3 regions of the Micromonospora sp. NPDC051227 genome follow, and region 1 is predicted to be linked to each of the others. Evidence: riboswitches for the same ligand, from Rfam matches in the RefSeq annotation. Region 1 holds a riboswitch; each other region holds the start of a gene.
The links. A riboswitch is a leader RNA that binds a small molecule or an ion and turns the genes downstream of it on or off. The one in region 1 is predicted to bind cobalamin.

Region 1 (7,795 bases):
AGACGTACTGATCGGGTCGGGCGGTGAGCTCCGGCTGCTGCCGGGCCGCGTCGGCCGCCAGATGGAAGATCTCCGACGCGCTGGCCGTCGGCGGCGGCTCGTCGCCCACCCTCATGGTCTGGACCGCCAACGCACCGGCGGTCAGTGTCACTGCCAGCCCGAACGCTCCGACGAGGCGCCAACCCCGCAGGAACCGGGTACGTCGTCCGGCGGGACGGGCCGCCGCCGCCATCTCGGCCCGGTGGGCGACGTGTGCGGTCAGATCCCTGAGGAGCTGCTCCTCGAAACCCCGCGGCGACCGTTCGGTCTCGTTCATCGTTATCTCCGTCTCATCAGGCGAGGGTGGTGACCGGGCGGGCGAGCACGGCGCGGACGACGCGGCGGGCACGATGCAGGCGGACCCGAGCGGCGACCGGCGACATCCCGAGCACTGCCGCCGCCTCCGTGACGGTGAGGCCGTCCACGGCGACGAGTTCGACGAGCGTCCGGGTGCCCTCGGGTAGCTCGCTCAGCGCCCGATGGGTGCGACGGGCCGCCGATTCGGCGTCGATCCGCTCCTCGATGCGCGCGATGTCATCGGGGCCGAGGTCCCGTCGTCCGGCCAGTCGGCCGGTGACCCGCAGCCGTTGGGCCGCCCGACGCCGCTCGTCGCCGATGACGTTGCGGGCCACCCCGTACAGCCAGCCGATCTGGCTACCCCGCTCCGGCCGGTACCCGGCCGCCGACTCGATCACCGCCAGGAACACGTCGGCGGTCAGGTCGGCGGCGAGATGCGGGTCGTCGACCCGCCGCGCCACGAACCGGCCCACCGCCTCCAGGTGCCGCCGGTAGAAGACCTCGAAGGCCACCGGATCGGCCCCGATGCCGGAAATATCACCTTCCGCGTGGTTAGGGTCATTCACAGGCCGTCCTCTCGTAGCCGTTACACCCCTTCTTCGTAGGACGGAGCGCGGGTGTTACCGAACCATCCGGCACGACAAGCAGATGGGCCGGCAACGTGTCGTCAGTCACGGCAACACCGTCGCCACCGGGCCTGTGGCTCGGCTCATAGTCGACCGCACCGTGCTACCCGAAAGTAGCGGCATATATTTCCGCTGTCGCCGGTCGAGATGAGTGCCGCGCGCCGTAGTAATACGCGACGGCGTGGGCGGCGAACTCCAGATCCGACCATTTAATCGATGCGGGCAGGACACTATCTTGAAAAGCATTCCGTCGCTTCTTCTCGTGCACGGCGCCTGGCACGGCCCCTGGGTCTGGCAGTCGCTCATCGAGCAGTTCCCGGATATTGACATCCACACCGTCGCGCTACCCAGTAGCGGCGACGACCCCACTGCCCTCGGGGACCTCTACGACGACGCGGCAGTGGTCAAGGCCGCCGTCGCCGCCATCGAAGGCCCGGTCGTGGTCGTCGCCCACTCCTACGGTGGCAGCCCGGTCACGGAGGCGCTCACTGCCGCGGACAACGTACGCCGCATTGTCTATCTCGCTGCTTTCCAGCCGGACGTCGGCGATTCGGTCTTCTCCACCGCCGGTGGCGTTGCTCCGCCCTGGTGGAAGGTGCACGAGCGGACGGATCTGAAGGGCAAGGGTCACATCGAGCCATCGCAGCCCCGAGAGGTCTTCTACGGCGACGTCGATCCGGAAATCGCGGAACAGGCCGTTGCGCGACTCGGACTCCAGTCATGGGCCTCGACGCAGCAGCCGCTGACCGGGGCAGCGTGGCGCACCATTCCCAGCACCTACGTCATTTGTGCAGCCGACAACGCTCTTCCGCCCTTCGCGCAGGAACTCATGGCCAAGCGGGCCGAGCGGGTGTTGCGGATGGACTCCTCGCACTCGCCATTCCTTTCTCGGCCCGCCGAGCTGGCCGCGCTGATCCGGGCGGAACTTTCCGCCTGAATTCACGGCAGGATTCGTCCCAGGTTCGTCGGCCGCTATGGTGGGCGGTGGAACAAACGTTGCGAGGTGCCCCGCGCGAGTGGGGAGAATCGGGAAGCCGGTGTGAGTCCGGCACGGGCCCGCCGCGGTGACCGGGGAGTTGCCACCCAGGCGTACCAGACGCAGCCACTGACCCTGCGGGGTTGGGAAGGCGGGTGACCAGCGTAGATCCGGGAGTCCGAAGACCGGCCTCGCGTCATCGACCCCCGTCAGGGGCACGAGCGCAGCGGGAGCCTGCCTTGGACACCGGACTCTACGAGACCATCCACCGCCGCCGGGACGTACGTGCCCAGTTCACCGGGGCACCGATCCCCGACGACACGTTGAACCGGATCCTCAAGGCGGCGCACGCCGCGCCGAGCGTCGGCCTCTCCCAGCCCTGGGACTTCATCCTGGTCCGCGATCCCGAGCTGCGGCGGGAGTTCCACCGGCACGTGCAGCGGGAACGGGACACCTTCGCGGCCACTCTCGAGGGTGCGGCGGCGGAACGCTTCGCCCGGATCAAGATCGATGGCGTACGAGAGTCGACGATGTCAGTCGTGGTCACGTACGACCCGGAGCGGGGCGGACCGGCCGTGCTCGGTCGGCACGCGATCGCCGACGCCGGCCTCTACTCGGTCTGTCTGGCGATCCAGAACCTGTGGCTGGCCGCGACCGCCGAGCAGCTCGGGGTCGGTTGGGTTTCGTTCTACCGGGAGCCGTTCCTGCGCGACCTGCTCGGCATCCCGGCCACCGTCCGCCCGGTGGCGTGGCTCTGCCTCGGCCCGGTCACCCATTTGGAGCAGACACCGGACCTGGAGCGGCACGGCTGGCGCCAGCGACGTCCGGTGTCGTCGGTGATCCACCACGATCGTTGGACGACCGAGTGACCGGGTAGCTGGAGCGGTGCCTCCGCCTCGACCCCGAGCTGGGCAGTCGCCCTGGTGATGCGGCATTATCGAAGCACCGGCGACTGGCGGCACGGGGATGGTGGAACCATCGGGGAGCCTCTCGCGGGCGTCGACCGCCTGGGCGCCCGCGTCGAGGAACCGTCATGACCACGACCAGCCCAACCGTCGAGAACCACACCCCGTCGGGCGCGGCCCGACTCCTGCCGGGTGCACCCGTCGCCGAAGCCGTCCTGGCCGAGACCGCCGACGCAGCCGCCCGCCTCCGCAGCCGCGGCATCACACCGAGCCTCGCCACCATCCTCGTCGGCGACGACGACGCCAGCGCCGGCTACATCTCCATCAAGCAGCGTCAGGCCGCCGCGCTCGGGTTCGCCTCCCCGCACGCGCACCTGCCCGCCACCGCCACCCAGGCCGAGCTGCACCAGGCCATTGCCCGATTCAACAGTGACCCGGCCGTGCACGGGCTGCTCGTGCAGTACCCCGTGCCGGGGCACCTGGACTACGACGCGGCGCTGCAGACCATCGACCCGGACAAGGACGTCGACGGGATGCATCCGCTGAACATGGGGCGTCTCGCCGTCGGCCTGCCCGGTCCGCTGCCGTGCACCCCCGCCGGCATCGAAGCCCTCCTGGCCTACTACGAGATCCCCGTCGCCGGTCGTGAGGTCGTGATCCTCGGCCGCGGTGCCACCCTCGGCCGCCCCCTGGCCATGCTGCTCGCCCAGAAGCGCCCCACCGCCAACGCCGCCGTCACCGTCGTCCACACGGGTGTTCCCGACTGGGCCCGCTACACCCGCCGCGCCGACATCCTCGTCGCCGCCGCCGGCGTACCCCGGATCGTGCAGCCTGAGCACGTCAAACCCGGCGCCGTCGTCATCGGCGCCGGCGTCCGCTATGAAGGCCGGCGTCTCCTGCCGGACGTGGACGAAGCGTGCGCCGAGGTCGCCGGCGCCATCACGCCCCGGGTCGGCGGGGTCGGCCCGACCACCGTCGCGATGCTGTTCCGCAACGCCGTACGCGCCGCCGAGCGCGCGAGCCAGTAGCCCGATAGCCAAGATCACTTGATGCTGAGTAGTCGGAGCGGCTCGTCCACAACTACTCAGCATCAAGTGATCGGGCCGGCTTTCTGCGTGTGGAGATCTCCTCCAGGTGCTGGAGCTGGTGCTGCCGAACCATCTCGTCCCAGACCTCCTGGTCGTAGTCCGGGTCCGGCGGGATCCACTTGTGCGAGTTGTCGCTGTAGTGGAACCGCTCGTCTCCCCGCCGGATCAGACTCACCGGACCCAGCCCAGGAAACGGCGGTGCAGCAGCCCGGCGGGCACCCAGGTCAGGTCCTCGGCCGCCCAGACCGGGTAGGACCCCATGTAGAGGGCCAACGACACGGGTGCGCCCTCAAACTCGGCACGCATCCAGCGACGGCGCCTCGGCCTTGCTCTCAAACGGGCACGTGAGGCTGCAGGTAAGACGCAGGACGAGGCGGCGGCTGCCATCGACGCAGCAGCAAGCAAGATCAGCAGGGTCGAGCTTGGACAGTCGGGGATCCGGCTCACCGACCTGAACCTGTTGCTCGATCTGTACGGAATCCGGGGCGATGAAGCCGAGCCACTACGCGACCTTGCACGAGCAGGCCGGCAACGCGGACGCTGGAGCACTTATCGGAACGCAGCGCCGGACTGGTTCCGCCAGTACCTGGACCTCGAAGGCGACGCGTCAGAGATCCGCTGGTACCAGCCGGAGGTCATCCCCGGAGTTCTCCAGATCGAGCCGTACATCCGCGCCATGAACGCGATCGACCATCCTCGCCCGTCCACCGATGAGGTCGACCGGCAGGTTGCCGTCCGCATGGAACGTCAGTCGATTCTGCGACAGAACGATGGACCCGACCTGAACTTCATCCTTAGTGAGTCAGCGCTCCGCCGAAGCATCGGCGACGGGACGACGATGCGCCGCCAACTCCTGCACCTGGCGGAGGTCAGCAAACAGCCCAACGTCGCGTTGCAGGTGTTCCCGTTCGACGCGCAGACTTACGAGACGGCCTCGTTCAGCTTCATCATCCTGCGTTTCGGTGATGACGCGGCATCCGACGTGGTCTACGTCGAGACCTTCACTGACGCCGACTACCTTGACCGGCCTGACGCGGTTCGCGCCTACACTCGGCTGTGGGACCGACTCCGGGCAGCCGCTCTCGGGCCGGTAGAGTCGCGCAAGCTCATCCTGCGGATGGCGGACGACATGGAGCGGCAACAGACCTGAGAGAGTGATCATGGAAAACTCGGAACGCCCGGTCTGGCGCAAGTCGAGCTACAGCGACAACAACGGCGGCGCATGCGTCGAGGTAGCCGAACTGGATACGAGCATCGCGGTGCGCGACAGCAAGAATCCCCGCGGTTCGACGCTTCGCTTCACAAAAGGCGCATGGACGGAGTTCGTACGCAGCATTCGGTAGCCCCGCCCCGAGGTGGCAGGCGTGCCGTGGACTCTGGGTGGGGCTTGCAGTAGAAGCAACTGAGGATGCGGTGGGTCGGCCTACTTGTTGCTGTCGCAGTTCCGTTAAGACCGGCCCCGCAAAGCGCACCTACGATCAGGCAATGAAGCGACCGCGCTTGTACGGGCCTGGCGAGCTGGCCGCCCTGTTCAACGTGTCGCGGCAGCGGGTACTGCAGATCACCCGCCGCCCTGGCTTCCCTTAGCCGGTGGCCCGTCTGATCGGGACGACTGTCTGGGACGCGGACGAGGTGGACGAGTGGGCCAAGCACAACCGCCCACCACGCCCAACCGAGGGCGACGAAGACCGCTGATCCTGCGCCCTGCTCTACGCCGCCCTCAGTCGCTGCGCATCGGACTTACGGCGACTTTACCGTCGCGTCTGCCTGAGCCGAGCACCGACGGACCCGTCATGATCAAGTGATCATAAGTAGGTCCCAGGGGCGTCTCTGACCTACTTATCATCACTTGATCATGCCCGTGGGCAGCGGCATGACGAGCAACTGAAAACGGCGCTGCCCCGACCTCCCGTGAGGGAAGCCGGGGCAGCGCCGCGTTTCGCGTACGTCAGCTGCAGCCGCTGGTGGAGCCGCAGCCCTCGCAGACGTAGCAGCTACCGGCGGGGCGCATCTTCGTACCGCAGGTGAAGCAGAGCGGCGCGTCGGCGGCCTTGCCGATCACGGCCTCCAGCAGTTCGGTGCTGGAACCCACGCTCGGAGCCGGCTTGGCGGCGGCCACGTCGGCCATCTCCTGGGCCGGCTGGGCGACAGCCTCCGGCTTGGCCGGGGTCTCCACCGGCGCGGACGACGCCATCGCGGTGAGCTCGGCGCCGGTGACTCCGGCGGCCTCCGCGTCGGCCTCTGCCCGCAGCTGCGCGGCCCGCTCCGAGGCGGTGAAGATGCCCAGCTCGGCGCGACGCTCGTAGGGCAGGAAGTCCAGCGCCAGGCGACGGAAGATGTAGTCCATCACCGAGGCCGCCATCCGCACGTCCGGGTCGTCGGTCATGCCGGCCGGCTCGAAGCGCATGTTGGTGAACTTGCTGACGAACGTCTCCAGCGGCACGCCGTACTGGAGGCCGATGCTGATGGCCACCGAGAAGGCGTCCATCACGCCGGCCAGGGTCGAGCCCTGCTTGGACATCTTCAGGAAGACCTCGCCGAGGCCGTCGTCCGGGTAGGACGACGCGGTCAGGTAGCCCTCGGCGCCCCCGACGGAGAAGCTGACCGTCTCGGACGGGCGCTTCTTCGGCAGGCGCTTACGCACCGGCCGGTACTCGATGACCTTCTCGACCGTGGCCGGCGCGGCCGCTGCGGTCTCGACGGCGGCCGGCTCGGTGACCTTGTTGGACTTGGCCACCGAGAGCGGCTGGCCGACCTTGCAGTTGTCCCGGTAGATCGCCAGCGCCTTGAGGCCGAGCTTCCAGCCCTCGAAGTAGATCTTCTCGACGTCCTCGACGGTGGCCGCCTCCGGCATGTTGACCGTCTTGGAGATGGCGCCGGAGACGAACGGCTGGATGGCCGCCATCATCCGCACGTGACCCATCGGGGCGATCGTCCGCTCCCCCATGGCGCAGTCGAAGACCGGGTAGTGCTCCGGCTTGAGACCGGGGGCGTCCACCACGTGGCCGTGGTCGGCGATGTGCTCGACGATAGCCTCGACCTGCTCCTCGGGATAGCCGAGGCTGCGCAGGGCGCGCGGCACCGTCTGGTTGACGATCTGCATCGAGCCGCCGCCAACCAGCTTCTTGAACTTGACCAGCGCCAGGTCCGGCTCCACGCCGGTCGTGTCGCAGTCCATCATGAAGCCGATCGTGCCGGTCGGGGCGAGGACGCTCGCTTGCGCGTTGCGCCAACCGAACTTGTCGCCGATCTTGTTGCCCTGGGTCCACTGCTTGGTCGCCTCGCGGACGATCGCGGTCGCCACCGGGCTGGTCGGCTTGATCTCGTCGTTGGCCGCCGCGTGCTTGCGCATGACCCGCTTGTGCGGCTCGGCGTTGCGGGCGTAGCCGTCGTAGGGGCCGACGACGCCGGCCAGCTCGGCGGAGCGGCGGTAGGCGGTGCCGGTCATCAGGGACGTGATCGACGCGGCGACCGAGCGGCCCTGGTCCGAGTCGTACGGCAGGCCGGTGGCCATCAGCAGCGCGCCCAGGTTGGCGTAGCCGATGCCGAGCTGCCGGTAGGCGCGGGACGTCTCACCGATCTTCTCGGTCGGGAAGTCCGCGAAGCAGATCGAGATGTCCATCGCGGTGATGACGAACTCGACGGACTTGACGAACTTCTCCACCTCGAAGCCACCGTCGGCACGGAGGAACTTCATCAGGTTGAGCGAGGCCAGGTTGCACGAGGAGTTGTCCAGGTGCAGGTACTCCGAGCACGGGTTCGACGCGGTGATCCGCCCGGTCTCCGGGCAGGTGTGCCAGTCGTTGATCGTGTCGTCGTACTGCAGGCCCGGGTCGGCGCACTCCCAGGCGGCCTGGGCGATGG
Region 2 (7,795 bases), on a different contig from region 1:
CGGGTACACCAACGGCAGGTCGCCGAGGACCGCGTCGGGCGCGCAGTCGGCGGCCAGGCCGAGACCCTTGCCGGGCAGCCACTCCAGGGTGCCGTGCTTACCCAGGTGCACCACGGCGTCGGCGCCGAAGCCGCCGTCCGCGACCGGCGCTGTCAACCAGCGGTACGCGGCCAGGTAGTGGTGGCTGGGCGGCAGGTCCGGGTCGTGGTAGATGGCGATCGGGTTCTCCCCGAAGCCGCGGGGCGGCTGGATCAGCAGCACCACGTTGCCGAAGCGCAGCCCGGCGAGCACGATGTCGCCGCCCTCGGTGTACAGCTCGCCCGGCGGCTCACCCCAGTGCTCCCGCATCCGCTCGCGCAGCTCGGCCGGGACCTGGTCGAACCAGCGCCGGTACGTCGGCCCCGGTATCCGGGCCTCGGCGGCGGCCAACTGCTCCGGGGTGAGCCACTCCACGTCGTGACCGCCAGCGGCGATCAGCGCGTGGATCAGCGCGTCGCCGTCGTCGGGCGGTGGCGCGTCACCCAGGTCGTAGCCAGCCTCGGCCAGCGCGGCGAACAGCCGGACCGCCGAGGCCGGGGTGTCCAACCCGACGGCGTTGCCGACCCGGGAGTGCTTGGTGGGGTACGAGCTGAGCACGACGGCGATCCGCTTGTCGGCGTGCGGCACGTACCGCAGCCGGGCGTGGCGCATCGCGATCCCGGCGACCCGGGCGGCCCGCTCGGGGTCGGCGGCGTAGACCGAGAGCCCGTCGGCGTCGATCTGCTTGAACGAGAACGGCACTGTGACGATCCGGCCGTCGAACTCGGGGATGGCCACCTGCATGGCGGCGTCCAACGGGGACAGCCCGGCGTCGCTGCCGGCCCACTGCGCGCGGGTGCTGGTGAGGCAGAGCGCCTGGATGACCGGCACGTCCAGGGCGGCCAGGGCGCCGACGTCCCAGGCGTCCTCGTCGCCGCCACCGGAGGCGTCCGCGGCGACCGCACCGCCGGCCGCGAGCACCGTGACCAGCAGCGCGTCACAGCGGGCGAAGAGCCCGAGGGGGCCGGCACCCGCGGTCAGCCCGCGCAGCGAGCCGCAGAAGATCGGCAGCGGGTTGCCTCCGGCCTGGTGGACCGCGTCCGCGAGCACGTCGACGAAACCGGTGTTGCCGGCCAACGCGTGCGCCCGGTAGAAGACGATCCCCACTGTGGGCCGGTCCGGGTCGGCGGAGTGTTCGCCGTGCACGCCGTACGCCGGGGTGAGGGCGGGCGGGGCGAACCCCTCGCCGGTGAGCAGCACCGTGTCGGACAGGAACCGGGCCAACTGCCCGAGGTTGTCCGGCCCACCCTCCACCAGGTAGGCCAGCGACTGGGTGACGACCCCGGACGGCACTGTGGAGATGGCCATCAGCTCCGCGTCGGGCACCGCCTCACCGCCGAGCACGACCGTCGGCACGCCGGTGGCGAGCACCGCGGCGAGGCCGTCCGGCCACGCCTGCCGACCGCCGAGCAGGCGTACGACGACGAGGGCAACCCCGTCGAGCAGGGCGGGCACCTCCTCGACGGTGACCCGGGCGGGGTTGGCCAACCGGTAGTCGGCGCCGCTGGCGCGGGCGGCCAGCAGGTCGGTGTCGGCGGTGGACAGCAGCAGGATGCGCACGGCAGGCTCCGGAAAGTGACGCCCTGGGCCCTCACGGGGCGACCGGGGCGATGCGGGGTGGGTACGGCGTCAGCCGGTACGACAGCCCGAGCTAACGGCGCGCCGACGCAGATGTCGGGGCCGGTCAGCGCCGGGCGATCAGCTCAGCGGTGCCGGTGGCCGGTGTCCTTGGAATGCACTGCCTGGAGCGCAATACGACGATAATCGTCGATGAATGAGACGCCGTGCGTCATCGGGTCCTCCTCGGGTGTCCACGCCCTGGGGTACGTCCCGACGGCCGAAGTATCCTGGCTTCCGGATCGACGCTCTCCCCCGGCCTTCCAACCGCAGACACACGGCCGTGACTCACGAGGGGGGATCGCTCCCCGGTGACAGTGGCGGGACCGCGTCGGATTCGCACCGACTTCCTTCACTGCCGTCAGGCCGCGAATGCTGCCACACCGCCGCGCCGCCGGTCAACGCCGGTCCGGTCCCGCCAGACGGACAGCACCCATCGAGCTTCAGCGATTGCGGTGGCGCGACGCCGCGCGGCGCAATGCCCCAGATCAATGTGCGACGTCCTTTGCTCTGCTTACCTATGTGCACCGGGCACGGAGGGTCACCGGCGCTTATAGGTAAACAGAGCAAAGGATGACCGAAGGCACTCTGACCTGCACCGATCATCGGGCGGGGCGGCGCCGGCCGACACTCTCACCTGGGATCGGCGGACGCCACACCAGTGGCCGCGATCAATCTCGAAGGTCGATCACCATGGTCGCCCCGCAGTTCCACCACCTGGCGGGCCGGGTCTGGCTCTGTCCGGGCGATCCCGACCCGGAGGCGGACCAGGCCGGCGTCGCCGTCGTCGCCGACGAACGCGGCAGTGTGATGATCGACGCCGGGCAGAGCCCCGCGCACGCCCGCGAGATCCAGGCCGCACTGGCCGCCACCGGGCTTCCGGAGCCCGCCGGCTGGTCTACATCCACCATCACTGGGACCACGTGTGGGGCGCCTGCGCCTGACCCGACCTGGAGATCGTCGGACCCGAGGCAGCGGTGTCGCTGCTGCGCCCGGAGGCCACCCGGCCGTGGAGCCACCGCTACCTGCAAGAGCAGGTACGCGCCGATCCCCGCCTCCGCCCGAGCTTTCAAGCCCGCGCACGCGCGATGACGTCCTGGGAAGACTTCGCCATCCTGCCGCCGACCCGGACCCTCGCCGACGTGGACGAACTGCCGGTCGGGGTTCCGCTACGCCACGTCGACGGCGGGTCGTCCTCGCCGCGTCAATGGCTGGCCTCGTTGTCCTGCTGGCAGCACCAGCGATCACCTCGTCCCCCCCGGCTGGTCGCCCTGGCGACCGTCCTGGGCGGCACCGGCTCCGGGGCGTGGAACGTCACCTACAGCTCGCTGCGCGCACTCGTCGTGCCCGACGAGATGATGGGGCGGTACAGCGGGGTCAGCCGTCTGACCAGTTGGGGATCGATGCCGCTCGGGGCTCTGGTCGCCGGCCTGACCGCAGAACTGGTCAGCGTCAGAGCGGTCTTCTGGGGCGGAGCGGCTCTCTGCCTCCTCGTGCTTGCCGTGACGTTACGCACGGTCACCTCGCCCGAATCCGACGGGTGCAGGCCCGCGCGACCGCTCTCCAGGAACCCGCGCCGGCCCAGCCGCACTGACCTGGCCTCAGCGGGCGTGGCGTTCCGGGTGGGCCCGGCTCCAGGTCCGCATCCGTTCCGGGTAGCCGGTGCGCGCCGCCTCGTACAGCGGCACCGCGTGCTTGCGGGCGATGGCCCCGGCCGCGCGGGGCGTTCCGGTACGGCGGCGGATCCACTCGCCGTCGTGGGCGATCGCCACCACTGTGGTGTCCGTCGCGGTCGTCTCCGGCTCCAGGTAGAACTCCACCCCGCGCCGGGTGGCGACGAACGCCTCCAGCGCCGCGAGGTCGTCGCGGGTCGCCTCCCGGTCCAGCTTCGTCGGGGTCGCCTCGGCACCCCGTGACCGGCGGTTGAACCAGCTCATGCCCCACCCCTCTCCTCGACGTCCCTCCAGTGCAGCACCGGTTCCTGGCAATACGCTGCACGCCCGATGAAAGAGAGCTGACCTACGCCGGGAAAGCCCTGTGGAACCCGCAGCGGGTGGGCGGTGTCATGAGTGTGATCCGAACGGAGGCTCCCCTGGACGACGAGGCGCTCGTCACCCGCGCTCGGGCAGGTGACCTGGAGGCGTACAACCTCCTGGTCGCCCGGCACACCGCGTCCGCCTACCGGACCGCGGTGCTGCTCGGCGCGGGCTCGGACTCCGAGGACGTCATCCAGGAGGCGTTTGTGAAGGCGTACCGGAAGCTGGCCCGTTACCGTGGTGACGCGTCCTTCCGGTCGTGGTTGCTCGCGATCGTCGCGAACGAGACCCGCAACCTGCACCGCTCCCGTGGCCGGCGCGACGGGCTCGTCCTGCGGGCGGCGGCAGCGGACCCGACGTCCGAGATCGCCGAGGACGACGCGGTCGGCGCGGTCCTCGCCGGGGAGCGCAGGGCGTCGCTGGTGCAGGCCCTGCGACAACTGCCGGTACGGGACCGCGAGGTGATCGTCTGCCGGTTCTTCCTCGATCTCACCGAGGAGGAGACGGTGGCGGCTCTGGGCTGGCCCCGGGGCACTGTGAAGTCGCGTACGTCCCGGGCGCTGGCGAAACTTCGTGGCCTGCTCGACCGTGCGGAGGTCCGGCATGGGTGACCTCGAACGGGAACTGCGCGACCTGTCCGCCTGGCTTGACACCCCCGAACCGCCCGACGTGACCGCCCGGGTCCGCGTACGACTCGGCACGCCCGCGCCCCGGCGGCGCCGGTGGCGGTCGCTCGCCGCGGTGGCGCTCGTCGCCCTGCTGGTGGCGGTGTTGCCGCCGACGCGGGCCGCGATCGCCGACGTCGTCACGGGGCTGCTGCGCTTCGCCGGGGTCAGCATCGCCACCTCACCCGCCCCGACGCCGCCCGGCGGCACCGCGTCGCCATTGCCCGGGCAGCGGGCCGTCGCCCTGGACGAGGCCCAACGGTCGGTGCGGTTTCCGATCCGCCTGCCGGCGACGCTGGGCACGCCCGAGCAGGTGCTGGTCGCCGACCCGGACGCCACGGGCCGGTACCGGGTGGCGACGCTGCTCTACGACGGGGGCGCGCTGCGCGTCGACGCGTTCGACGGTCACCTCGACCTGGCCTTCCACAAGGAGGTCACTCCGCCGGGCGCGAACTGGGTCCAGGTGAACGGCGACTTCGCCGTCTGGGTCGACGGCCCGCACGTCTTGTCCTACGTGGACCGGGCGGGCGGGATCCGCCGGGAGACCGCCCGACTTGCCGGATCGACCCTGATCTGGCAGGACAACGACGTGAGCTACCGGCTGGAGGGCACCCTCACCAAGGCCGAGGCGATCGAGATCGCGCGCTCACTGGGCTAGTGCTCTGGCCGGGGGCGTGGCAGCCACAGGTGTGCCTTTACGCGTTCGGGTCCCAGTCTGCGAGCTGCTCCATCGGCTGGATGTCGCCGGTGGTCTCCAGGTCGTCGAGCGGGACTCGCTCGTAGAAGTAGAGGACCATGTCGCTCGCCGCGCCTCGCATCGCCATGTCGCCCGGCTGCGCGTCGGCGGCGAGGTCGTCGCAGCGGACGCCGTCGGCGTTGAGGGTCAGGCGCCAGGAGCGGCCCTCGGTCGTGTGCAGGTCGATGGTCGCCGGCTTGAACGGCCAGGGGACGGTTGTCGCCGCGACGGTCGTCAGGAACTCGTCGACGCCCTCGACCGCGACGTCCGTCGGCAGCGGCTGTGCGGCCCCCTGGGTGAGCTGGACGTCGTAGGTGTGGACGGCCAACTCCTGGATCTGGTGCCGGGCCACGGCTCCGCTGGTCTGCGGGGCCTGCGAGCGGCCCCACCAGGTCCAGCAGCCGCGGTCCGGGCCGGCCTCGCGCATCGCGTCGAGCATGAGCACGGTCGACTCGGCGAGCCAGGCGTCCAGGGCTTCGCGGTCGCGGGGCGCGGTCGGAGCGCCCTTCGGGTCCGTCCTCGCCGGGGGCTCAGCGCCCGGGCCCGCCGCGATGATGGCGGCCTGGCGGCGGCGGCCGTCGCCGAGGTGCTGCGCCAGTTCGCGCAGCGTCCAGTCCGGGCAGGTCGGAACCTGGACGTCAAGGTCGGGGGCGGACGCGATCGCGGCGCGGAACGCGGCCGAGCGGTCATCGATCAGCCTCAGGACCTCGGGGAAATCCAAAATGCTCTGCACCTCGGTTGTCTATCACTACGCTCCGGCCACCGGATAGCGAATTTGTCGAACGAACGCGTCCCAGCCGAGCGTCCGGCGCCATACTGAAACTCCGCGCAGCGCTCGCCAACGGCGATCACGTCCTGACTTACGCCCGAGGTGCCAGCAGTGGTTCCTGGCCGGTCAGCCCGTCCCGCCATCTCTGGTCGCTAGTCGCGTCCGAGGCCGCCCGCCGACCCAGCCTGTTCCACGTAGGCATCCTCACATGCGCCCGTGAGGGTCTGTCCCCTCTGGCCTCACCGCCGCCAACCCGGTAGACGTTTCCGGTCCGAGCACGAGGAACCCGGAGGGCCGGGGCGGTGTCGGAAAGGTGCGACGAGTGCTCGGCGCGTACCGGAAGGGGCGAGATGGTTTCCTGGGGCAGGTTGATGCTGGCGTCCTCGGTGGTCCTGCTGGCGGGGTGCACGACCCCGACCAGCGGAGCGGCGCCGACGGCGGGTGCGGCCACCACGGCGAGCACCGCGACCGCCTGCGCGGCGCGGGTCGAGACGGGGTCCCTGCCCGACTGGGCGGACGCCGGGTTCAGCGGGGACGCGCGGGTTCCGCACGTCTTCGGCGCGAAGGGTGACATCGTGGCGGTGCTGTTCGCCCATCCCCTGCGGCAGGTCCGAACGGACGGGTCGAACAACAAGATCCTGTGGGTGGCCCGCGCCGCCACGACCTCGCCCAACCCGACCGCACCGGCAACCCTGGTGATCACCGCGAGGCTGGACGGCACGGACAACCGGGTGATCCGGGAGGTCGCCGGCGGCCCCGGTCCGTCGATCATCGACCTGCCGCAGGCCGGTTGCTGGCGCCTCGACCTGCGCTGGTCCGGGCACACCGACACGATGGACCTGGTCTACGCCCCCTGAGCCAGCGCCCCGGCTGTCTAGGCTGCCAGACGTGCTGAAGGACGAGCGGGGGGCGGCGGTCCGCAACAACGCCGAATGGTGCGACATCGTCTGCGGCAGCCACGGGTTGGCCGGCCGCACCGACGCCGACGCCTGGTCGGTTCCCCACCGTTCGCCACGGTGGTACCCGGACGCGGTCACAGTGCGGCCGGGCGTCGACGCGGAGGCCCTGCTGGCCCGGATCGACGCGGGGCCCGGCGCGTCGGTGAAGGACAGCTTCGCCGACCTCGACCTGTCCGGGTACGGGTTCCAGGTGCTCTTCGACGCCCAGTGGATCCACCGGCCGCCGTCGGCACCACCTGTCGACACACCGATGGCCCCGGTCACCACACCCGACGAGCTGGCGGTTTGGGCGGCGGCCCAGGGCGGTGGGGAGCTGTTCCGCCCCGCGCTCCTGGCCGACCCCCGGGTTCGGGTTCTCGCTCGCCGCGACGACCGGGGTGTGATCACCGGTGGGGCGGTGCTCAGCGGCGACGGCCCGTACGGCGTCTCCAACCTGTTCACCCGCACCGACAACTCCCGGGACATCTGGCGGGCGGTGTGCGCCAGCCTGCCCAACACGCCGCTGGTCGGCTACGAACCCACCCCGGACCTGACGCCGGCGCTCGCCGCCGGCTTCACCACCACCGGTCCTCTCCGCGTCTGGCTGCACGCCTAGTATTCCGGCCACTGGCTCCGCGCACGGACAGCTATGCTGACCGGCATCGGCACCGATCCGGCCATCACCGGGGAGCCTCCGGAAGAACGGGCAGCTCCGCCGCCCCAGTAGAACCGGACGTAGCGGCACGTCACGTCGCGAAATTGAGCGGCGCCTGCACCGTCGGGGCGCAAGCGGGGTGGTACCGCGGAGTCCTGGCCATACGCCCGGCACTTCGTCCCCGCGTGGGCAGTGAGCTGATGCCCGCGCGAGCGGACGTGGAGTGTAGGGAGAACGTCGGTGCCGGACGGTCCGTTGAAGTCACCATTCGTGCCACTGCCCACCAAGATTGACCTTGGTG
Region 3 (7,795 bases), on a different contig from region 1:
CCGGCCGATTCCCGCCGAGCGGCTCGTCGCCCGCCCGTCCGCGCGTACCTGCGTGGCCTGCGCCAGCCGACGGTGACGGCGCCCGCCGACCGCGAGGGCGGCGGGCACCGTCGTACCGGTGGTCAGCTGGCGCAACAGCCCCGCGCGGGCGCGCCGGTGACGAGGCTGATCGGCGCGTCGTGTGCCCAGGGCTAGAAGTCGTCATCGAAGGCGACGGCGCCGGTCACCCCGACCTGGTACGCCGACACCCGCCGCTCGAAGAAGTTGGACAGCTCCTGGACGTCCTGCAACTCCATGAAGCCGAACGGGTTGCTCGACCCGTAGTGCGGGGCGATGCCGAGCTGGGCGAGGCGGCGGTCGGCGACGTGCTGGAGGTACTCCCGCATGTCGGTCAACGTCAGACCGGGCACACCATGGCCCAACAGGTCCTCGGCGAACTGCACCTCACACTCGACCGCCTCGGTGAGCATCCGGCGAACCTGGTCGGCGAGGTCGTCGTCGAACAGGTCCGGCTCCTCGGCGCGGACGGTGTCGACGACGTCGAACGCGAACGCCATGTGCATGGACTCGTCGCGGAACACCCAGTTGGTGCCCGAGGCGAGGCCGTGCAGCAGGCCGCGGGAGCGCAGGAAGTAGACGTACGCGAACGCGCCGTAGAAGAACAACCCCTCGATGCAGGCGGCGAAGCAGATCAGGTTGAGCAGGAACGTCCGCCGGTCCTCGCGGGACCGCAGCTCCCGCAGGTCGTTGAGGGAGTCGATCCAGCGGAAGCAGAACTCGGCCTTGCGACGGATCGAGGGGATGTTCTCGATGGCGGCGAAGGCCTCGAAGCGCTCGGTCTCGTCGGGCACGTACGTGTCGAGCAGGTTGAGATAGAACTGGACGTGCACGGCCTCCTCGAACAGCTGCCGGGACAGGTAGAGGCGGCCCTCCGGGCTGTTGACGTGCTGGTAGAGGTTGAGCACCAGGTTGTTGGCGACGATCGTGTCGCCGGTGGCGAAGAACGCCACGAGGCGGCTGACCAGGTGCCGTTCGGCCGGCGACAGCTTGTCCAGGTCGGCGAGGTCGGCGTGCAGGTCGACCTCCTCGACCGTCCAGGTGTTGCGGATCGCGTCGCGGAACCGGTCGAAGAAGTGCGGGTAGCGCATCGGGCGGAGAGTCAGGTCCATCCCGGGGTCGAGCAGCATGTGCGTGGTCCTCGTGTCGGTGGTGCTGGCGTCGGTGGTGGTGGCGCTGTCGACGGACGTCACTGGCAGGCCTCGCACGACTCGGGGTTCTCCAGCGAGCAGGCCAGGGCCTCCGCGTCGACGACGACGGGTGCGACAGCGCTGACGGTGGCCTGCTGGATCCGCGTCGCGGGGCGCGAGCGCAGGTAGTAGGTGGTCTTCAGCCCGGCCTTCCAGGCGTACAGGTACATCGAGGAGAGCTTGCCGATGGTCGGCGCGGCCAGGAACAGGTTCAGCGACTGGGACTGGTCGATGAACGGGGCGCGGGCGGCGGCCAGGTCGATCAGCGCCCGCTGCGGCAGCTCCCACGCGGTGCGGAACAGCTCCCGTACGCCGGCCGGCAGCTCGGCGATGTCCTGCACCGACCCCTCCGCCCGCCTGATCGCCGACCGGATCCGCTCGGTCCACAGACCGCGGGCCTTCAGCTCGCGTACCAGAGCGGTGTTGACCTGGAGGAACTCCCCCGACAGGGTCTCGCGCTTGAACAGGTTGGACACCTGCGGCTCAATGCACTCGTAGCACCCGGCGATCGAGGCGATGGTCGCTGTCGGCGCGACCGCCACCAGCAACGAGTTGCGCAGCCCGTACGCCTCGACCCGCCCGCGCAGCGCGTCCCACCGCGCGGTCTGCGTACCCTCGACTCCCCACAGGTCGGGCTGGAGCTGGCCCCGCGCGGCCCGGGTCTGCGGGTACGCCGGATGCGCGCCGAAGTCGCGCGCCAGGTCGGTGGAAGTCTCCAGCGCGGTCAGGTACAGCTCCTCGCTGACCCGGGTGGACAGCTCCCGTGCGGCCGGCGAGTCGAACGGCAGCCGCAGCGCGAAGAAGACGTCCTGGAGGCCCATCAGCCCGAGCCCGACCGGCCGCCAGCGGGGGTTGCTCGCCGCCGCCTGCGCGGTCGGGTAGTAGTTGATGTCGATGACCCGGTCGAGGAAGGTCACAGCGGTCCGCACCGTGGCGCGCAGTCGCTCCCAGTCGATGCCGCCGTCGGTGAGGTGGGCGGCGAGGTTCACCGAGCCGAGGTTGCACACGGCGGTCTCGGTGTCACTGGACACCTCGACGATCTCGGTGCAGAGGTTCGACAGGTGCACCACGTTGCCCGGCTCGGCGGTCTGGTTGCACAGCCGGTTCGACGCGTCCTTGAAGGTCATCCACCCGTTGCCGGTCTGGGCCAGGGTGCGCATCATCTTCCCGTACAGCTCCCGTGCCGGGACCTGCCGCACGTAGCGACCCTGCGCCTCGGCCTCCCGGTACGCGGCGTCGAACCGCTCCCCCCACAGGTCGGGCAGCTCGGGCACCTCGTGCGGGTCGAACAGCGACCACAGCTCGTCGGCCTCGACCCGGCGCATGAACTCGTCCGGGATCCAGTTGGCCAGGTTGAGGTTGTGGGTGCGCCGGGCGTCCTCGCCGGTGTTGTCCCGCAGTTGCAGGAACTCCTCGATGTCCGGGTGCCACGGCTCCAGGTAGACGCAGGCCGCGCCCTTGCGCCGGCCACCCTGGTTCACCGCGGCGACGCTCGCGTCCAGCGTGCGCAGCCACGGCACGATCCCGTTGGACTGCCCGTTCGTGCCCCGGATCAGCGCGCCCCGGGAGCGGACCCGGGAGTACGCGATGCCGATGCCACCGGCGAACTTGGACAGGTTGGCGACCTGGGCGTACCGCTGGTAGATCGAGTCCAGCTCGTCGAGCGGGGAGTCGACCAGGTAGCAGGAGGACATCTGGGTGTGCCGGGTCCCGGAGTTGAACAAGGTCGGTGAGCTGGGCAGGTAGGCCAGGCTGGACATCAGCCGGTAGAAGTCGACCGCCTCGTCGGCCGTCCGGGACAGGCCGCAGGCCACCCGCAGCAGCCAGTACTGCGGGGTCTCCAGCACCAGTCGGCTGGTGGGGTGGCGCAGCAGGTAGCGGTCGTACACGGTGCGCAGGCCGAAGTACTCGAACCGGCGGTCGCCGTCCGGGTCGATGGCGTGGTCGAGCGTCGCGGCGTGCGCGGCGACGAACGCGGCGGTGTCGTCACCGATCAGGCCCTCGGCGTGGCCGACCCGGATCGCCGCGCTGAACGAGGTGATGCCCTGTCGACGCGCCTCCTTGTCGACGTAGCCGGCCAGCAGCCGCGCGGCGAGGCGCGAGTACTGCGGCTCCTCACCGATCATCTCGGCGGCGGTCTGGATGGACAGCCGGTCCAGCTCGGCTGTGGTCGCGCCGTCGTAGAGGCCGCTGATGGTGCGGGTGGCCACCCGCATCGGGTCGACGTCGGTCAGGTCGTCGGCCCATCGCTCGACCGCTCGGACGATCTTGTTCACGTCCACGGGTTCGGTGCCGCCGTCGCGCTTGCGGACCTGCATCGGCGTGCGCCGCACTGTCGCGTCGCCGCTGGCCGGGACTACCTCGGTGACTGTCACCACTCGCTCCTCGGAGTTCGAGACCTGGTGGCCCGGACGCGAGGAGGCAGACACCGACGGACGCCACGCCAGCCCGGCGTGGGTCAGGGGGCGTCAGCCGTCCCACGCGGCTTCGGACCGCCGCCCACCCGGTGCGGGTACGCGGCGCGCTGGCAGGTCTTCGGACTCGCGGGCACGACCGGATTCGCCGGTCTCCTACTGGCCGTCGCTTCCCAGGCCGGTTGGTGGCCCAGTGCTGTTGACGGCGGTCGTTCCCACTCACCGCTGCGGGACAGTCCCGGATTTCCACCGGGTTCCCTGTTGCCTCGACCGCGCCGGATGAGCGGCCGAACCAGCTGCGCTCGACACCATATATAGGGACGCAGCCGTTGTCACACCCCACATGTCGTTCTCGGGCGTGTCGGCGCCGACTCGGTGACCACCGTCACCACCCCGGCCGGCCATGCCACGCCGATCGACGCCGGGCACCGGAGACGGGCACTCCGCGCCGGTGTCGACAGTCGACAGAGATTTGACGTATCGAGGCCAGGGTGGCGCAAGCCGTACTCATGCGTCGCCGCCAATGCGCCGTGGTGGGATGGAACGTCCAATCTCCACGGACCGCCACTCCCGTCACCTTCGCCCACCAACCGGCCCGATGGGCGGCAAGGCGGATCAACGCGGCGGGCAAACATCATATGTCTGCGGGCCTGCGATGATCGACATCGTTGACGTGCCGGAGCGGCCCTCCGTATACTCCCAGTGATCATCTGATCTTTAGCCTAGCCGGGCGAGGAGCGCATGCCGCAGATCACCGCCGTCACCGTCGAAGACGTCCGCTTCCCCACCTCCCTGACCGCTGACGGGTCAGACGCCATGAACAAGGACGGCGACTACTCGGCGGCCTACGTCGTCCTGCACACCGACGGCGTCGACGGCGTGGGCGCGCCACTCGCGGGGCACGGCCTGACCTTCACCATCGGCCGAGGCAACGACATCGTCGCGGCGGCGGCGGTCCACCAGGCACAGCGCCTCGTGGGCCTGGACGTGGCGACGATGGCAGCGGACATGGGCGCGGTCTACCGCCTCCTCACCTCCGACTCGCAACTGCGCTGGCTCGGTCCGGAGAAGGGCGTCGTCCACCTCTCCCTGGCGGCCGTGCTGAACGCGTCGTGGGACCTGGTCGCCCGGGTCGCCGACAAGCCGCTGTGGCGGCTGCTCGTCGACATGTCCCCCGAGCAACTCGTCGACATCGCGGACCTGCGCTACCTGTCCGACGCGCTGACCCGGGACGAGGCACTCACCATCCTGCGGGCCAAGGAGGGCACGAAGGCCGCCCGCCTCGCCGAGCTCGACCGGACCGGCTACCCCGCCTACACCACCTCAGCGGGTTGGCTCGGCTACGGCGACGACAAGCTGCGCCGGCTCTGTCAGGAGGCGGTGGACACCGGCTACGGCTACGTCAAGCTCAAGGTGGGTGCCAACCTCGACGACGACATTCGCCGGTGCGCGATCGCGCGGGAGATCCTCGGGCCGGATCGCAACCTCATGATCGACGCCAACCAGGTGTGGGACGTCGGCCAGGCCATCGAGTGGGTCACCGCCCTCGCCCAGTTCAAGCCACTGTGGATCGAGGAGCCGACCAGCCCCGACGACATCCTGGGCCACGCGGCCGTCCGTCGCGCCGTCGCACCGATCGGCGTCGCCACCGGCGAACACTGCCACAACCGGGTGATGTTCAAGCAGCTGTTCCAAGCCGAGGCCATCGACTTCTGCCAGCTCGACACCGGCCGGTTGGCCAGCATCAACGAGATCGTCGCCGTGCTGCTGCTCGCCGCGAAGTTCAACGTCCCGGTGTGCCCGCACGCCGGCGGTGTGGGGCTGTGCGAGATGGTCCAACACGTGTCGGTGCTCGACTACGTCGCGATCTCGGGGGACCTCACCAACCGGGTCACCGAGTTCGTCGACCACCTGCACGAGCACTTCACCGATCCCTGCATCATCCGGGACACCGGCTCCGGCAGCGGATACGTCCTGCCCAGCCAGCCCGGCTACTCCACCCGGATGCGTCACGAGTCGGTCGCGCTCTACCGGTTCCCCGACGGCCACTACTGGGCGGCGACAGACCCGACTACCGTGTCATCTCCGGAGTCGGCGTACGTGATCGCGGGTGGGAAGGCCACCCCCGCCGGCCGCTAGGGGAATCATGTCTCGCACTGACGAAGTGGTCAACGGCATCAAGCGGATGATCCTCGAAGGGCAGTTCAGGCCCGGGGACCGGTTGCCCATCGAGAAGGACCTCGCCGAGCAGCTCGGTGTCTCGCGGGGGTCCCTGCGCGAGGGGATGTCGGCGCTGTCGATCCTCGGCATCGTCAACATCCGCCAGGGCGACGGCACCTACGTCACCAACCTCGACGCGCCACAACTGCTGGCCCCGATGGGTTTCGTGGTGGATTTCCAGGGCCAGGGCGACCCGCGGCACATCCACACCGTTCGCCGTCTGCTGGAGTGCGAGGCCGCCTGCCTGGCGGCGACCAGGATCACCGACGAGGCCCTGTCCCAGGCGGGTGACCTGCTCGACGAGGCGGCCCGGTTGATCGGCCAGTCACCGCCGGACCACGAGCGGATCATGGAGATCGACATCGCCTTCCACCGGATCATCGCGGTGCACGCCGAGAATCCGGTGCTCGTCGGCCTGATCGAAGCCTTCGCCGGGCGCACCATCCGTGGCCGGCTCTGGCGGAGTCTGCACGAGGAGGGCGCGGACCTGCGGACCCATGACGAACACGTGGCGATCCTGAAGGCCCTCGTGGCACGCGACCCGGAGCGGGCGCGCACCCGGATGGCCAACCACCTGATCGGCGTGGAGGAGTCGTTGCAGGGGTTACCCGACGACGCCGACACCAGCATCGAGACGGCCCGGTCGTGACTGTCGACCCTCACGGCTGCACGTCGAGCAGCCCCTCGTCGTACAACGCCGCCCAGAGCTGATCCGGGACGTCGACACCAGATCGACGCAGGGTCTCGGTCACCTGGGCCTCGTCACGCATGCCGACCACTGTCGAGACCACGGCCGGGTGACGACGGACGAACGCCAATGCCGCCTGGGGCAGCGTGACGCCGTACATCTGACAGACCCGCGCTACCCGGCGGGCCTGGTCGATCACCTCGACCGGCGCCTGCCGGTAGTCGTAGACGGCGTCGGTCGCCGGCACGTCCCGGGCCAGCAACCCGGAGTTGTACACCCCGGCGACCACCACACCGACGCGGCGGGCCTGCGCGACGGGCAGCAGGTCGGTCAACGCGCCCTGCTCCAGCAGGGTGTACCGACCGGCGCACATCACCACGTCCACGTCGGTCTCCGCCACGAAGCGGGCCAGCATCGCGGACTGGTTCATCCCCGCGCCGACGGCGCCGATCACGCCCTGCTCCCGCAGCTGAACCAACGCCGGGATCGCCTCGTGCGCGGCCTGCTCCCAATGCTCGTCCGGATCGTGCAGATACACCACGTCGATCCGGTCCAGGCCGGTGCGCCGAAGGCTGGCCTCCAGCGAACGGTGTACGCCGTCGCGGCTGAAGTCCCAGACCCGGCGATGATCGGCGGGAACGTCGAACCCCTCCGGATCCCGCCGGTGCGCCGTCTCCGGCGACGGCACGAGCAGTCGGCCGACCTTCGTCGACACCACGTACTCGCCGCGCGGGCGGGAGCGCAGGGCGGCGCCCAGGCGCCGTTCGGACAGGCCCAGCCCGTAGTGCGGTGCCGTGTCGAAATATCGGATGCCGCCTGCCCAGGCAGTGTCCACCGCGGCGGCGAACTGCTCGTCCGACGTCGGCCGGTAGAGATTGCCGCCCTGGGAGGCGCCGAAGCCCAGTGGACTCAGCCGCAGCGGTGGACCGACGCCGCCCCGGGTCGCCGGACCGGCGGGATCACGCGCGCCCCGCTGGACGACAGCCGTCACCGCTCGTCCCGATCCACGCTGGTGCTGCCGGTCATCGCCGCGACCAGATCGTCGGTGGTGACCTCGTCGGCGCGGAGTTGGGCAGCGCGCCGACCGAGGCGCAGGACCTCGACCCGGTCTGCGATCTCGAGCACCTGCGGCATGTTGTGGCTCACCAGCACCACCGACATGCCGGCGTCACGGGCACGCCGAACGACGTCGAGCACCCGCCCGGTCTGGACCACACCCAGGGCCG

Region 2: another riboswitch for cobalamin. It lies ahead of cobN (cobaltochelatase subunit CobN); the one in region 1 lies ahead of bluB (5,6-dimethylbenzimidazole synthase).
Region 3: another riboswitch for cobalamin. It lies ahead of ACIA47_RS31245 (ribonucleoside-diphosphate reductase subunit alpha); the one in region 1 lies ahead of bluB (5,6-dimethylbenzimidazole synthase).

The regions. Positions count from the first base shown of each region.
Region 1 is NZ_JBITET010000009.1:128,796-136,590, forward strand. Features, by position in the region: gene ACIA47_RS22185 (CU044_5270 family protein) at 1-316, opposite strand, end outside; gene ACIA47_RS22190 (sigma-70 family RNA polymerase sigma factor) at 333-902, opposite strand; gene ACIA47_RS22195 (alpha/beta hydrolase) at 1,198-1,899, shown strand; cobalamin riboswitch at 1,947-2,147, shown strand; gene bluB (5,6-dimethylbenzimidazole synthase) at 2,178-2,807, shown strand; gene ACIA47_RS22205 (bifunctional 5,10-methylenetetrahydrofolate dehydrogenase/5,10-methenyltetrahydrofolate cyclohydrolase) at 2,972-3,871, shown strand; gene ACIA47_RS22210 (hypothetical protein) at 3,924-4,106, opposite strand; gene ACIA47_RS22215 (hypothetical protein) at 4,103-4,237, opposite strand; gene ACIA47_RS22220 (DUF5753 domain-containing protein) at 4,236-5,081, shown strand; gene ACIA47_RS22225 (DUF397 domain-containing protein) at 5,092-5,274, shown strand; gene ACIA47_RS22230 (vitamin B12-dependent ribonucleotide reductase) at 5,880-7,795, opposite strand, start outside.
Region 2 is NZ_JBITET010000001.1:173,710-181,504, forward strand. Features, by position in the region: gene cobN (cobaltochelatase subunit CobN) at 1-1,638, opposite strand, end outside; cobalamin riboswitch at 1,919-2,048, opposite strand; partial or broken gene ACIA47_RS00895 (MFS transporter) at 2,784-3,269, shown strand; gene ACIA47_RS00900 (hypothetical protein) at 3,297-3,632, opposite strand; gene ACIA47_RS00905 (RNA polymerase sigma factor) at 3,761-4,342, shown strand; gene ACIA47_RS00910 (hypothetical protein) at 4,335-5,054, shown strand; gene ACIA47_RS00915 (maleylpyruvate isomerase N-terminal domain-containing protein) at 5,092-5,865, opposite strand; gene ACIA47_RS00920 (hypothetical protein) at 6,273-6,758, shown strand; gene ACIA47_RS00925 (hypothetical protein) at 6,790-7,455, shown strand; gene ileS (isoleucine--tRNA ligase) at 7,765-7,795, shown strand, end outside.
Region 3 is NZ_JBITET010000021.1:54,010-61,804, forward strand. Features, by position in the region: gene ACIA47_RS31235 (TraR/DksA family transcriptional regulator) at 1-76, shown strand, start outside; gene ACIA47_RS31240 (ribonucleotide-diphosphate reductase subunit beta) at 192-1,187, opposite strand; gene ACIA47_RS31245 (ribonucleoside-diphosphate reductase subunit alpha) at 1,247-3,565, opposite strand; cobalamin riboswitch at 3,756-3,973, opposite strand; gene ACIA47_RS31250 (enolase C-terminal domain-like protein) at 4,403-5,800, shown strand; gene ACIA47_RS31255 (FadR/GntR family transcriptional regulator) at 5,808-6,530, shown strand; gene ACIA47_RS31260 (aldo/keto reductase) at 6,541-7,560, opposite strand; gene ACIA47_RS31265 (ATP-binding cassette domain-containing protein) at 7,557-7,795, opposite strand, start outside.